Regions from separate parts of the Nesterenkonia flava genome, predicted to be linked through region 1. Evidence: predicted binding sites of a transcription regulator. Region 1 holds the regulator's gene; the other holds the start of a gene.

Evidence for each region. The regulator HrcA, encoded in region 1, represses chaperone genes, less so after heat shock. The targets are predictions, from matches to a motif close to TTNGCACTCGNNNNNNNCGAGTGCNAA.
Region 2: a site for HrcA is predicted at 2,589-2,615, ahead of groES (co-chaperone GroES). Genes of this name have one in related genera too.

What each region holds. Positions count from the first base shown of each region.
Region 1 covers NZ_JAVKGT010000001.1:149,198-156,951, reverse strand. The annotation lists gene lepA (translation elongation factor 4) at 197-2,050, shown strand; gene hemW (radical SAM family heme chaperone HemW) at 2,054-3,340, shown strand; gene RH857_RS00720 (DUF4870 domain-containing protein) at 3,374-3,766, opposite strand; gene RH857_RS00715 (DUF3097 family protein) at 3,896-4,771, opposite strand; gene hrcA (heat-inducible transcriptional repressor HrcA) at 4,883-5,911, shown strand; gene dnaJ (molecular chaperone DnaJ) at 5,924-7,051, shown strand; gene RH857_RS00700 (16S rRNA (uracil(1498)-N(3))-methyltransferase) at 7,048-7,754, shown strand, end outside.
Region 2 covers NZ_JAVKGT010000014.1:57,084-64,837, reverse strand. The annotation lists gene RH857_RS06965 (sulfurtransferase) at 1-1,157, shown strand, start outside; gene RH857_RS06960 (YeeE/YedE family protein) at 1,296-2,546, shown strand; gene groES (co-chaperone GroES) at 2,721-3,017, shown strand; gene groL (chaperonin GroEL) at 3,055-4,656, shown strand; gene RH857_RS06945 (CPBP family intramembrane glutamic endopeptidase) at 4,764-5,618, shown strand; gene RH857_RS06940 (arsenate reductase/protein-tyrosine-phosphatase family protein) at 5,672-6,268, opposite strand; gene RH857_RS06935 (GNAT family N-acetyltransferase) at 6,274-6,813, opposite strand; gene RH857_RS06930 (ATP-grasp domain-containing protein) at 6,865-7,754, shown strand, end outside.

The DNA.
Region 1 (7,754 bases):
GTGGTCCCGCAGGCGGGAGGTCCGTCTGCTCTGGGCGAGCTGAGGCTCGCCTTCACGCCTGAAGTCGGAACCACGCGATTGCTCCGCAGGGACCGTCCGGCAGCACGAAGGCCCCGCACGGCATCACCGTGCGGGGCCTTCGTCGTAGTATGGAGGGTCAGTAAGCGAAGTACGCGAGCAAAGGACGTCTCACACCGTGTCACCCAAGGCCCGCACCCCACTGGTGCCCGCCGCTACCGATCCCGGAGCGATCCGCAACTTCTGCATCATCGCCCACATCGACCACGGCAAGTCCACCCTCGCCGACCGCATGCTGCAGTTGACCGGTGTGGTCACCCCGCGTGACATGAAGGCCCAGTACCTGGACCGCATGGACATTGAGCGCGAACGCGGCATCACCATCAAGTCCCAGGCCGTGCGCATGCCCTGGGAGCTCGATGGTCAGACCTACGCCTTCCACATGATTGACACCCCCGGGCACGTGGACTTCTCCTACGAGGTCTCGCGTTCCCTGGCGGCCTGCGAGGGTGCTCTTCTGCTGGTCGACGCGGCACAGGGCATCGAGGCCCAGACGCTGGCCAACCTCTACCTGGCCATGGAGCACGATCTAGCCATCATCCCGGTGCTCAACAAAATCGACCTGCCCGCGGCCCAGCCGGACAAATACGCCGAGGAGATCGCGGGCCTCATCGGGTGCGAACCTGATGATGTGCTGCGAGTCTCCGGCAAAACCGGTGAGGGCGTGGAGGCGCTGCTGGACCGGATTGTTGCCGAGATCCCTGCACCCGTGGGCGACGCCGATGCGCCGGCCCGTGCCATGATCTTCGACTCCGTCTACGACACCTACCGCGGCGTGGTCACCTTTGTGCGTGTGGTTGACGGCAAACTCAGCCACCGCGAGAAAATCCAGATGATGTCTACCGGCGCTACGCATGAGCTCCTGGAGATCGGTGTCTCCTCACCCGAGCCCGAAGCCACCAAGGGCCTCGGTGTGGGGGAGGTGGGCTACCTCATCACCGGTGTGAAGGACGTGCGGCAGTCCAAGGTCGGCGATACCGTCACCAGCCAGGCCCGTCCCGCAGAAGCGATCATCGGCGGCTACGAGGAGCCCAAGCCCATGGTCTTCTCCGGGCTGTTCCCTATCGACGGCTCAGACTTCCCTGTGCTGCGCGAGGCCCTGGAGAAGCTTCAGCTCAACGACGCAGCGCTGAACTTCGAGCCGGAGACGTCGACAGCGCTGGGCTTCGGATTCCGCGTGGGCTTCCTGGGGCTGCTGCACCTGGAGATCACGCGCGAACGACTGGAGTCCGAATACAACCTGGACCTGATCTCCACCGCCCCCAACGTGGTCTACGAGGTCACGGCAGAGGACGGCACCGTCCACAAGGTCACCAACCCCTCCGAGTTCCCCGAGGGCAAGATTCACGAGATCCGCGAGCCCGTGGTGGACGCGACCATCATTGTGCCCAGTGACTACATCGGTGCGGTCATGGAACTCTGTCAGTCCCGCCGTGGCCAGATGGAGGGGATGGACTATCTCTCCGAGGAACGCGTGGAGATCCGCTACAAGATGCCTCTGGCCGAGATTGTCTTTGACTTCTTCGACCAGCTGAAGTCGCGCACCAAGGGGTATGCCTCGCTGAACTGGCAGGGCACCGGAGATCAGGCGGCTGACCTGGTCAAGGTCGACATCCTGCTGCAGGGCGACAAAGTGGACGCTTTCAGTGCCATCACGCACCGGGACCACGCCTACGCCTACGGTGTGAAGATGGCCTCCAAGCTCAAGGAACTCATTCCGCGCCAGCAGTTCGAGGTGCCCATTCAGGCCGCCATCGGTTCGCGCATCATTGCGCGCGAGAACATCCGCGCGATCCGCAAGGACGTGCTCTCCAAGTGCTACGGCGGCGACATCAGCCGCAAGCGCAAGCTGCTGGAAAAGCAGAAGGAGGGCAAGAAGCGCATGAAGATGGTCGGCACGGTGGAGGTTCCCCAGGAAGCATTCATCGCCGCGCTCAGCTCTGACGAAGGCAACGCCAAGGAGAAGAAGTAGCCGGTGCCGGGGACCCTGCCGCTGGGAGACCCGGTACCGGCTGACGGCTCCTTCCCCTCGGCCGTTCGCGAGGCCCTGGACGCGCGAGCTGACAAGCCCTTCGGGCTCTACGTCCACATTCCGTTCTGCAGCGTGCGCTGCGGCTACTGCGACTTCAACACCTACACCGCAGAGGACCTGGGTCCTGGGGCATCGCGGGCGAGCTACCCAGATACGCTGATTGCGGAGCTGGAGTTAGCCGCACGCGTGCTCGAGGCCGCTGGTGCCCCGCAGCGCAGGCTCTCCACGGTGTTCTTCGGCGGCGGCACGCCCACCCTGCTGCCCGCCGAAGACTTGGCCCGCATCCTGACACGAGCCCGGGAGCTCTTCGGCTTTGTTCCCGGTGCGGAGATCACCACCGAGGCGAACCCGGATACGGTCAGCCCGGAGACGGCGCAGATCCTCGCTGATGCAGGCTTCACGCGTCTGAGTCTGGGGATGCAGTCAGCAGTGCCGAAGGTTCTGCAGGTGCTGGATCGCACCCACAATCCTTCTAATGTGCCGAAAGCCCACGCGGCGGCCCGCGCGGCGGGGCTGGAGACCTCCCTTGACCTGATCTATGGCACACCGGGGGAGAGCCTGGAGGACTGGCGCGTCAGCCTTGAAGCGGCGTTGTCCTGCGCCCCAGACCATGTCTCCGCCTACTCGCTCATCGTCGAGGAAGGAACCGCGATGGCGGCCAAGATCCGACGCGGTGAACTCCCTGACATCGATCCTGATGACCAGGCGGACAAGTATCTGCTGGCTGATGAGATGCTCAGTGCCGCCGGCTATGACTGGTACGAGGTCTCGAACTTCGCCACCGCCGAGACCACGCGTTCCCGGCACAACCTGAACTACTGGCTGGACTCCGACTGGTGGGGAGCGGGTCCGGGTGCTCACTCCCACCTGGCGGGGCTGCGGTGGTGGAACGTCAAGCACCCGGCGGCCTATGCCCAGCGACTCGCGACTGGAACCTCGCCCGGCCATGGGCGTGAGCTTCTGGATGACGAGGCGGTGGTGCTGGAGCATCTGATGCTGCGCCTGCGCATCCGTGAGGGACTTGATGTCGCCGAATACAACGGGCTTCCCCAGCGGGCCCGTCGTGGAGGGGAGCCGATCACCGCGAAGGTCCTGAACCAGCTCGTCTCGGACGGACTCATCGAGGAGCAGGCCGCCCATGCGTCGTCGTCGGCCCCCGAAGGGCGTGCCGTACTCACCCTGAAGGGGCGCCTACTGGCCGACGCGGTGACTCGCCGTCTGGCGCCGTGACAGGCGGTCAGGGCTTTGTGGCGCCGCAGGTAATCAGCGGATCAGGCGCAGGTTCAGCACGTAGCGGTAGGGGCGGCCCTTATTGCACTCGATACCGCCGATGAGTCCAGAAAGGGCCATATAGGCCCAGGTCAGCACAGCAGCGATGCTGCCGATCCAGTCGATGCCGGGGATGAAGGCCATACCGTAGAAGACCACCATCACCACAGTCAGCGGGAGCGCGAAGTTCAGCGCCTCCTTGGACTCCTGCTCGGTGAAGGGACCGCGGTCGCGGAAGACGAGCCAGATGACCAGCGCCGGCAGGCAGCCGGCGACACCGCCGAAGTGCGCCAGTGTGGCCCATCGGCGGTCTTCGGCCGGGGTCAGCGCAGGAGCTTTGGGACCCGAGCCCTTGGTGGGGCCTGAGCCTTTCAGCGGGGAGGACACAGTCAATCGGGCCTTTCTTCACGACGTGCGGGACAGTGCAGAAGTGTCACTAATTCTACGGGCGGTGGCTGAAAGAAGACTGGTGAGAGAGGGTGTGTTGGCAGCCTTCTGCCGGCGCATGAGGGCCCGTCAGGACTCGACAGTGACGAAATCGATCAGTTCCTCGACCCGGCCCAAGAGGCTGGGCTCGAGGTCGGCGTAGCTTCGGACCCGACCAAGAATCTGCTTCCACCCATGGGCGATGTCACGCTGGTTCCGCGCCGGCCACCCGAGGGCTCGCAGTGTCCCTACCTTGATGTCGGTGCCGCGGGGAATGGTGGGCCACTGCTTCAGTCCCAGCAGCTGGGGTTTGACGGCCTGCCAGACATCTACATAGGGATGCCCCAGCACCAGGACGTTGCCGCGGGCTCCCGGCAGGGACATCGCGGCCTCCGCGATGCGCGTTTCCTTGGAGCCGCTGACCAGGTGGTCCAGCAGCACCCCGATGCGCCGCTGGGGGCCGGGCTGGAACGCTTCGATCGCCGCCACGAGGTCATCAGCTCCGTGGAGAGGTTCGACGACGATACCCTCCACGCGCAGGTCATAGCCCCACACTTTCTCCACCAGCTCCGCGTCGTGGGTCCCCTCAACCCAGATGCGGGAGGCGCGCGCGGTGCGGGCACGTGCAGTGGCCACCGCGAAGGAGCCTGAGGCGGTGCGCGTCGGGCCGGCCGCCGTCGTGGGCTGTGGTGCAGGGGGCGCCAGCTCCACGGGCTCGCCGTCAATGAGAAATCCGTGGCCGAGCGGAAACGCCCGGACCTTGCCGCGCCGGTCCTCCAGGCGAACCACCTGTACGCCGCCGGCCTTCTCGACTCCGATCACTGCTCCGACCCAGCCGGAGTCAGCCTCCTCCACCACCGTGCCGTGCTCAGCTGCCACGGAGGGCACCTGGCGGAACTGGCGTCGTCGTCTCTCACTCAGGTCCTGGGCGCCCCAGGAGGAGTAGTCGGTGAAGTTCGGTGTCACAGGCTCGGAGCCTAGCAACCGCGGGTGGCGGATGCTGGGCAGCAACGCACAAGCTTGTAGAATTAGCAGTCAAAGAACGCGAGTGCTAATGACTCAGCTCGGAGGTGTGACGTGTCGGATACCCGCAGGCTCCATGTGCTGCGCGCCATTGTGGAGGACTATGTCCACACCCGCGAGCCCGTGGGCTCCAAGGCCCTTGTGGAGCGCCATCACTTGGAGGTCTCGCCGGCCACGATCCGCAATGATATGGCCCATCTGGAAGAGGAGGGACTGATCATGGCGCCCCACACCTCCGCGGGGCGCATCCCCACGGATCAGGGGTATCGCCTGTTCGTGGACCGGATCACCGAGGTTCGACCGCTCTCAAAGGCTGAGCGCAAAGCCATGGATGCCCTGGTCGAGGCCGCCGACGACTATGAGTCCATGCTGGAGCAGACCGTGCGCCTGCTGGCTATGCTCACCAACCAGGTCGCGGTGATCCAGCACCCTCAGCAGTCCACGGCCAAGATCCGTCACGTGGACGTGGTGCAGATGAGCCCGCACAAGGCCCTGACCATCGTGATCCTCTCCTCCGGCAGGGTGGAGCAGCGCATGGTCACGCTGTCGGATGACATCGACGAGGATTCCCTGCACCGCATCGGCCAGCGGCTCTCCGAGCAGCTCTACCACCGGTCTGCATCAGCCACCCCGCTGCCCCTGGATGAACTGATCGGCTCCGTGGAGCCGGCGCTGCAGCCGCCCATGGCGGTCATCGCCAACGCCGTAGAGGCCATTCTTGAGGCGGGGCGAGTGGATCGCATCATCATGGCCGGGACTGCTAACCTCGCCAAGTCGGGCGGTGACCTGGGACCGGCCATCGGACCCATCCTGGAAGCGCTCGAGGAGCAGGTCGTGCTGCTGCGGCTGCTGCACGAGATGCAGCAGGATCAGCGGGGGCTCTCCGTGGCCATTGGTCGGGAGACCTCCCACGACTCCCTGGCCGAGACCTCTGTGGTTGCCGCGGAGTACGTCACGACCGGCCCCGGGGGTGAGGGCGCCAAGCTCGGCGTCGTCGGCCCCACGCGCATGGACTACGGCTCCACCATGTCCGCGGTCCGTGCCATGGCCCGATACCTGTCCCGCATACTCTCTGAAGGGTGAGAACCAACACGCATGAGCTCTGACTACTACGAGGCGCTCGGCGTCAGCCGCGACGCATCGGCCGAGGAGATCAAGAAGGCCTACCGCAAGAAGGCCCGCAAGCTCCATCCCGATGTGAACCCTGGAGAGGACGCCGAAGAGCAGTTCAAACTCCTGGGCACCGCCTACGAGGTCCTCTCCGATCCGGAGAAGCGCCGGAACTACGACACCACGGGCGACCCCAACGGACGGCCGGCCGGCGGATTCGGCGGTGCAGGAGGTGGCGGATTCGGCGGGTTCAGCGACATCTTCGAGACCTTCTTCGGGGGAGGAGGATCCGGCGGTCCTGCCTCGCGCACCCGGCGGGGCCAGGACTCTTTGATCCGTGTGCGCATCGACCTGCGCGATGCGGTCTTCGGGACCACCAAGGAGATCGAGGTCGAGACTGCTGTGACCTGCAGTGAGTGCAACGGCTCCTGCATGCGCCCGGGCACGACGCCGACCACCTGCCCCGACTGTCACGGGCAGGGACAGATCCAGCGGCCCATGCGCTCCATCCTCGGCACCGTCATTCAGACTCAGACGTGCGCCCGATGCGCTGGCTTCGGCAACATCATTGAGGACCCGTGCCAGGAGTGCGACGGGCAGGGCCGGGTGCGTGAGCGCAAGAGCCTGAAGATCAAGATCCCTGCCGGGGTGGATAAGGGTAACCGCATCCATCTGGCTGGCGAGGGCGAGGCCGGGTTGGCCGGAGGGCCTGCGGGCGATCTCTTTGTTGAGGTCGACATCCGACCCCACGAGGTCTTCACGCGGCGAGGCAATGACCTGCATGCGACCGTGACCGTGCCGATGACTGCCGCGGCCCTGGGCACCACCGTGACGCTGGAGACCTTCGACGGCGAGGAGGAGGTCGAGGTCAAGCCGGGCACGCAGTCCGGCCAGGTCCTGACTCTGCGCGGCAAGGGCGTATCGCACCTGCGCGGCTCGGGCCGGGGCGATCTGAAGATTCACCTGAAGGTGGAGACGCCCACGAAGCTCACCGACAAGCAGCGTGAGCTGCTGCGGATGCTGGCCGAGGAGCGCGGCGAGGAGCTCGGCGAATCCACCACCGAGCATCGCGGGGTATTCGCGAAGCTGCGTGAGGCCTGGGACTCCCTGTGACCGCGCCCCTGTTCCATCTCACCCCCGATGCCCTGCAGGAGGCTGCAGTGGGACAGACCGTGGTGCTCGATGGAGCTGAGGGCCACCATGCGGCGACCGTCATGCGTCTGGGGGTGGGGGAGCAGGTCCTGCTCTCGGACACCCGGACCCGACGAGTTGCCGGCGTCGTGGTGGAAACCGGGTCCGGGGCCCTCACCGTGGAGGTCCGCGAAGTTCATGATGAGTCAGAGCCCCTGCCCCGGCTGGTGCTCGTACAGGCTCTGGCCAAGGACCGGCGCGACCTGCAGGCGGTGGAGTCCGCCACGGAGCTCGGGGTCCACGCCGTGATTCCCTGGCAGGCAGAGCGCTCCGTGGCACGTTGGAAGCAGGGGCGGGAGGCGAAGAAGCACGCCGAATGGGTCAACATCGCCGTCACCGCCGCCAAACAGACCCGCCGGACGTCGATTCCGGACGTCAGGTCCCTGCACACCACCGCGCAGTACGCGGCTGCCGTGCGGGAAGATTCCCGGGTCGTAGTCATCACGCTGCATGAGGTCGAGACAACCAGCTTCCGCAAAGCCGTGGAGCAGGCCGCCGCGCAGGAAGGGATCCATGAGCTGCACCTGGTGGTCGGGCCCGAAGGCGGCATCAGCGAACGTGAGCTTGGCCTGCTAAGGGAAGCGGGTGCTTCCTCCGCCCGGCTGGGACCGAACGTACTGCGCTC
Region 2 (7,754 bases), on a different contig from region 1:
AGAAGTCCGGCTCGGGCAAGCTCGCCGTGGCCTTCGTGGCCGTGGCCGCACTGGCCGCCGTCGGCGGCGGCGTCGTCGCCAATTCCGTTGGCGGAGGCGATGGAGCCTCCGAGACCTCCGTCAGCGCCGGCGAGGGAGCCACCGCTGGTGAAACCGTCACCACGGTGGCCGACGTACAGGTCGCCGGCGAGAATCGCGGACTCGACGACGTGCACCAGGGTGGGGAAGAGAGCCGGGAGAACGTGCTGGTCACCACCGAGTGGCTGGCCGAGCGGCTGGACGAGGGCGACCTGCACGAGCAGGGCATCGTGCTGCTGGACGTCTCCGAGGAACTGGCCAGCTCTGAGCTGACCCCCTACTCCGAAGCGCACATCCCCCAGGCCCAGTACGTGAACTGGTCCACGGAGTTCACCCAGCCCAATACGCGCGAGTTCATCTCCCAGGAGGAGTTCACCGCGCTGGCGCAGGGCCTGGGCATCAACGATGACACCACCATCGTCATCTACGGCGACAACAACAACTGGTTCGCCGCCTACGCCGCATGGGTCTTCAAGCTCTACGGCGCCGAGGACGTGCGCCTGCTCGACGGCGGACTCAAGAAGTGGGAAGAGGTCGACGGCCGCGAGCTGGTCGAAGACGTCCCGAGCGCTCCAGAAGGCAGCTGGGAGGCCAAGCCGCAGAACCTGGACATCCGCGCTCTGCAGACCGAGGTCCTGCCCATCGCCGAGCAGAACGCCGAGGCCGACGGCGAGAATGTCGGCGAGCGCAACCTGGTCGACATCCGCTTCCAAGACGAGTACGACGGCGAAGTCGGCGTCAACGCCGAGATCTTCGAGGGCGAGGGCGCCTCCATCTGGGGTCACATCCCTGGCGCGGTGAACGTGCCCTGGGGCGAGATCGTCAACGAGGACGGCACCTTCAAGGAGGCCGACGAGATCCGTGCCATCTACGAGGAGGCCGGTGTGGACTTCTCCAAAGGCACGATCGCCTACTGCCGCATCGGTGAGCGCGCCTCCCACACCTGGTACGCACTGAGCCAGCTTCTGGGCGAAGACGTCAAGGTCTATGACGGCTCCTGGTCCGAGTGGGGCAACTCTGTGGGCGTTCCGGTGGCGAACAACACCGGCGAGCGCGGAGGCGTCTGGGGCGGCAGCTGACAGTGCGAGTCCCGCCGGCGCGTACACGCCGCGCTCGGCTCTCGGCCGCGTGCAGCGGCCGCGGCCATCACACCTAAAGTCGGAACCGGGCTCAGGAACGTCTGAGCCCGGTTCCGGTGCGTTCAAGAAGAGGAATCTATGACCGTTGAAGTCAAAGCCGACCGCCAGTTGGGCTGGACCCGTGCCGACACCGTGCGCACATCAATCGCCGTCGGCGTCGCCGCTCTCCTGCTGGGAACCGCGGCATATCTGGGCTGGACCCAGGGCGAGGGGCTGGGCGGCTCCAATGCCGCCTTCATGCTCCTCATCGGTGCCGGACTGGGCATTCTCTTCGAGCGTGGGCGCTACTGCTTCTTCTGTATCTTCCGCGACCTCTTCGAGAAGGGGAACTCCCGCGGGATGTACTCGATCCTGGTGTCCATCGCGGTGGGCATGATCGGCTATGCGGTGATCTTCTCCACCCGTGTCCCGAACCCCGACGGCGGCACCATCCCCTCCGACGCACACATCGCCCCGGTCTCGATTGCGCTGGTCGTTGCCGGACTGGCGTTCGGGCTGGGCATGGTGGTCTCAGGAGGCTGCATTGCCGGACACCTCTACCGGCTTCCCGAGGGACACCTGCGGTCCATTCCCGCATTGGCCGGGGTGGTGCTGGGATTCGGCGCCGGCTTCCTCTCCTGGGACTTCATGTACTCCGGATTCATCTCCGGGGCACCGGTGCCGTGGCTTCCCGCAGGCGGCGGTTACACCATGGCCATTGTGCTGCAGTTGGGCATCCTGATCGGGCTGGGCATCTGGTTGCTGCGGTGGAACCCTCCGGTGGCAGGTCGCGGGGACCGCGCGGTCGACGGCGAGGAGCTGCGCCGCGTCATCTTCTTCAAACGCTGGCCCGCCCTGGCCACCGGCGCCGGCGTCGGCCTGCTCGCAGTACTCGCCTACTACAAGGACCAGCCCCTGGGTGTGACGAGCCAGATCTCCTCCCTGACCCGCACCGGGATGACCGAGGCTGGGATGCTCTCGGGCTTCATGCCGGGCCTCGACGAACGGCTGGCCGGCTGCGTAGCGGTGGTGGTCCACACCATCACCACTAACGGCTGGCTCATCATCGGCATCGTGCTGGCCTCCTTCGCCGCGGCGCTGCCCGGCCGGCGCATCCGCGTCGAGCGCGCCACCGCCTGGAACTCCACCACAGCGCTGGTGGGCGGCATCCTTCTGGGCTGGGGCGCGATGATCGGCCTGGGCTGCACCATCGGTGTGCTGCTCTCAGGAACCCACGCCTTCGCGGCCTCGGGCTGGGTCTTCGGACTCGCCGTCGTCGTCGCTAGCGGAATCGCCTTCAAGCTCGGGCTCCACCGGAGGGCAAATCCTGGGGTGTTTCCCACGGTTTAGCACTCTTCTTGATCGAGTGCTAAACCGGTCATATAGTTTTCTTTAGCACTCGGCGTCACCGTGTGCTAAAGCCTGAAGGGGCACCATCCGGCACCCGCGACGACGGTTGGTCACTCCCAAGGCGAGCAACATTGCCAAGAGAAGATTCACCATCACGCAAAGGAGAGAGCTGACGTGTCAGTCTCCATCAAGCCCCTCGAGGATCGTATTGTTGTCCGCCCCCTGGAGGCCGAGCAGACCACCGCTTCCGGCCTGGTCATCCCGGACACCGCCAAGGAAAAGCCGCAGGAAGGCGAAGTTGTCGCCGTCGGACCGGGTCGCGTGAGCGACAACGGTGAGCGCCTGCCGGTTGACGTTGCCACTGGCGACGTCGTCATCTACTCCAAGTTCGGCGGCACCGAGGTCAAGGTCGGCGGCGAGGAGTACCTGGTGCTCAACGCTCGCGACGTCCTCGCCAAGGTCGAGAAGTAAACCACTTAATACTCGGCTTTAGAAGGAGCAACCATCTATGGCAAAGCAGCTTGAGTTCAACGATGCCGCCCGCAAGGCTCTTGAGGCCGGCATCGACAAGCTCGCCGACACAGTTAAGGTCACCCTCGGCCCCAAGGGCCGCAACGTGGTGCTCGACAAGTCCTGGGGCGCCCCCACCATCACCAACGACGGTGTGACCATCGCCCGCGAGATCGAGCTCGAGGACTCCTACGAGAACCTCGGCGCTCAGCTCGCCAAGGAGGTCGCCACCAAGACCAACGACGTCGCAGGTGACGGCACCACCACCGCCACCGTGCTCGCCCAGGCCCTGGTCAAGGAGGGTCTGCGCAACGTGGCCGCCGGTGCGGCTCCGGGTGAGATCAAGCGCGGCATCGAGACCGCCGTCGCCGCAGTCACCCGCCGTCTTCGCGAGAACGCCCGTGACGTGGAGGGTCAGCAGACCGCCAACGTCGCTGCCATCTCCGCCCAGAACGACGAGGTCGGCGAGCTGATCGCCCGCGCCTTCGACGCTGTGGGCACCGACGGCGTGATCACCATCGAGGAGGGTTCCACCACCTCCACCGAGCTGGAGATCACCGAGGGCATGCAGTTCGACAAGGGCTTCCTGTCCCCGCACTTCGTCACCGACGCAGAGCGCCAGGAGGCCGTGCTTGAGGATCCGCTGATCCTCATCCACCAGGGCAAGATCTCTAACATGGCAGAGTTCCTGCCCGTGCTGGAGAAGGTCCTGCAGGCCAAGAAGCCGCTGTTCATCATCGCCGAGGACGTCGAGGGCGAAGCTCTCTCCACCCTCGTGGTGAACAAGCTGCGCGGCACGCTGCAGGCCGTGGCCGTGAAGGCCCCGGGCTTCGGCGATCGCCGCAAGGCCATGCTGGAGGACATCGCCACCCTGACCGGTGCACAGGTTGTCACCCAGGATCTGGGCCTGAAGCTGGACCAGATCGGCCTGGACGAGCTGGGCACCGCCCGTCGCGTGACCGTGACCAAGGACGAGACCACCATCGTCGAGGGCGCCGGCTCCAAGGAGGACGTGGACGCTCGCGTGGCGCTCATCAAGTCCCAGGTCGAGGCCACCGACTCCGAGTGGGACCGCGAGAAGCTGCAGGAGCGCCTGGCCAAGCTGGCCGGCGGTGTGGGCGTCATCAAGGTCGGCGCCGCCACCGAGGTGGAGCTGAAGGAGCGCAAGCACCGCATCGAAGATGCTGTCTCCTCCACCCGTGCAGCTCTGGAGGAGGGCATCGTCGCCGGCGGCGGCACCGCCCTCATTAACGCCCTCTCCGTGCTGGAGGAGGACGCCGAGGTCAAGGCACTCTCCGGCGATGCCGCAGCTGCTGTGGGCATCGTCCAGCGCGCCCTGGTTCAGCCGCTGCGCTGGATCGCTCAGAACGCCGGCGAGGACGGCTACGTGATCGCCTCCAAGGTCGCTGAGCTGGAGCCCAACCATGGCTTCAACGCCAAGACCGGCGAGTACGGCGACCTGATCGCCGCTGGTGTGATCGACCCGGTGAAGGTGACCCGCTCTGCTCTGCAGAACGCGGCCTCCATCGCCGCTCTGGTCCTGACCACCGAGACCCTCGTGGTCGAGAAGAAGGACGAGGAGGACGGCCACGATCACTGATCGCTGACCTCCCTCACGACCTGAGGCCCTGTTCCCGCTCCTGCGGGGGCAGGGTCTCAGTCGTTCTGATCCCCACGCGCATCGCAGGGACACCCAATAATGGGAGGGTGACACACACTCCCGACGACGCCACCCCGCCGAGCTCACGACTCTCGTCGAGTCGCCAGACGTCAGATCCTGGGGGCCTCTCCCCCGCCTCCACAGTCCGCTCGCGACGGTTCTACGGCTGGGAACTAGGCATAGTGCTGGCCTTGTCACTCGGGCAATCAGCCGTCTACGCGGCACTGCGTCTGTGGGAACGCGCCGTGGAGACTCCTATCGCCGATCAGGTAGCCCGGGTCCAGACCTCTCGCGCTCGCAGCGAGGGCTTCGACTTCCTCTTCCAGCTGCTCGACTCGCTCTTCGCTCTGGTACCGGTGGCGCTGGTGCTCTACTTGTTCATCCTGCACACCGGCGGCAATCCCTTTCGGCGCTGGGGGCTGGACTTCCGCCGTCCTGGGCGCGACTGGGCACTGGCCGCAGGCCTGTTCGTGCTCATCGGCGCGGGCACGCTGGTGATCTACTTCCTCGGTCGCAGCCTGGGAGTCACCGCACAGATCGTGCCAGCGGAGGTCACACAGTACTGGTGGAGCTCTCCCATGCTTCTGCTGGCCGCCGTGCGGCACTCGTTGCTGGAAGAGGTCATCATGATCGCCTACCTCTTCGACCGAGCCCGCCGCATCTGGCCGGGGGTAAGCATCTGGCTCATCATCCTCGGCTCCGCGGTGTTGCGCGGGGCCTACCACCTGTACCAGGGGTTCGGCCCCGGAATCGGGAACCTTGCGATGGGCGTGATCTTCGGCTGGCTCTACACCCGGTACGGGCGCGTGATGCCGCTAGTCATCGCACATTTCCTGCTCGACGCCGTGGCGTTCCTGGCCTTCCCCCTGGTTCTGCGGACCTTCGGGCTGGAGAGCCTGTGAGGTAGCTCCGCGGACCGGGCCACCCCGCCACGCTCGCCACCACGCCTCAAGGCCTAGCTGCGCAGACCCAGGACCCGGCCCAGTGCCTCAATCGGTTCGCGGATCTGGCGGAATGACTCGTCAAAGACGTCGTCAGGCAGCATATAGGGGTCGACGACGTCGTCCTCCTCCCCTGCCTCGGCGGAGTCCGTGCGGCGCTCGCTGACCAGCTCCGTGAGCGCCTTCAGCTTCTCGGACGTGTCCCCCTGCGGAAGGCTCTTGGGTTCAAGCTCCTCCAGGATGCGACCGAACTCGCGGAGGGTAAAGATCTTCGGCTCCGCCTCGGGAACCTCGGCGAGCATGTCGTTGACGTGCACACGCGTTGCCGCGAGCACCAGGTCGGACTCGATGATCATGGTCGGTGTCACCTGCTCGGCGACGAAGTCCTCAACCTCTGCCCCGTAGTCAGCGATGCGGTCTTTCATCTGCTTCTGCATATCCTCGCCGTCGTGCGCGTAGGTGCCGGCGGAGATCACGGTGATACCGTCCTCCCCGCGCAGCAGATGCGCCAGCAGCCGCTCCATCGCGGGTGAGCGGCAGATGTTGCCGGTGCAGACGGCGAGAATTGTGTACTGCTCCGCTGCTTGAGCGTCGTGGGAGTTCGGGCTCATGGGTATCAGACCTTTCGCAGGAAGAAGGGGAAGCTCATGGTCTTCCCTGGGAGCTGCAGATGGAAGTCGCGCGCCGGATCCGTCACAAACCCTTCGGAGCGGTAGAGCGCGTGGGCCGAGGTCATGGAACGGAGACTGCAGATGGCGATTCCGCTGATGTCCTCCCGGGCCTCGGCGATGGAGATGATGTGGCGCACCAGCATACGCGCGATGCCTTTGCCCTGGTGCTCCGGTGCCACTGCGAGCATGCGGAACTCCATTTCCCCGGGGCGTGCCACTTCCGCTAGGGCGGCACCGTACTCGGTCAGCGTGGCGCTTGCCGCTACGGAGCCGTCCGGCAGCACGGCAACGAGCACGGTGGTCAGCTCGGCTCGAGCGGCCGTGTCCGCGAGCTCAAGCATGTAGGGGTCCGACGCCGGCAGGTGACCGCCTTGGACGTAGGCGGCCGCGGTCAGCTGACCAATGCGTTCGTACTCCTCCGGCCGGGCAGTACGGATGTTCACGTGGGCGGGGACGGTCGGCGCTGCCTGCTGCTGGGTGCTCACCCACAGCATCTTCCCATATCAGCCCGGGGCATCGAGTACGTGGAGTGGCTGTTGCCCGGAGCAGTGCTTGACCTCGCGTCAGCGCCGCCAGAGGGCGTCTTCTTCGCGCGTCTCTCGGCCTCCTCGCACACCCGCACCGATCCCCACGTGAAGGAGTACGGGCGGGCGGTGCTGGCCTGGCTGGAGGCCGCGGGTCGCACAGTGGTCAACGGGGCCGGGGTCTATGAGCTGGAGGTCAGCAAGATCCGGCAGCACAGGGCACTGGCCCAGCACGGGTTCACGGCACCTCGCACCACCGCCGTCTTCGGGCACGAGTCTCTGACGCAGGCGGCTCGGGCTTTCACTCCACCGTTCATCACCAAGCACAACCAGGGCGGCAAGGGGCTGGGGGTCAGGCGCTTCGAGTCCCATGCAGAGCTGGAGTCCGTAGCTGCTAAGTTCGCTCCGGGCGGGGAGAACGAGCCCGTTGACGGCATCACCCTGATCCAGAACTACGTCCAGCCCGCTGAGCCCTTCATTACCCGCGCAGAGTTCATCGGCGGTCGCTTCCACTACGCCGTGAAGGTCGACGTCTCCGGTGGCTCCTTCGAACTCTGCCCCGCCGTGGTCTGTGAGATTCCGCAGCCCGGACTGGCAGGCTCCGCATGCTCCGTACCGGACGCCAGCGACCAGAGCAACGACGACCGCTCCGCCGCGTTGCCCGCTGCCGAGCAGTTCAGTCGCCGCACTGACATCACTGCGGAGACTCCGCTGATCCGTCAGCTGGAGGCGTTCCTGGCCGAATATCGCATCGAGATCGCCGGCGTCGAGTTCATCGAAACCGTCACCGGGGAGCAGGTCGTCTACGACATCAACACCAACACCAATTACAACCCCGCGGTAGAGACCGCCGAAGCCGCGGCCGGTCGCGTGCCGGCTGCTCGACGTCTGGCCCAGCATCT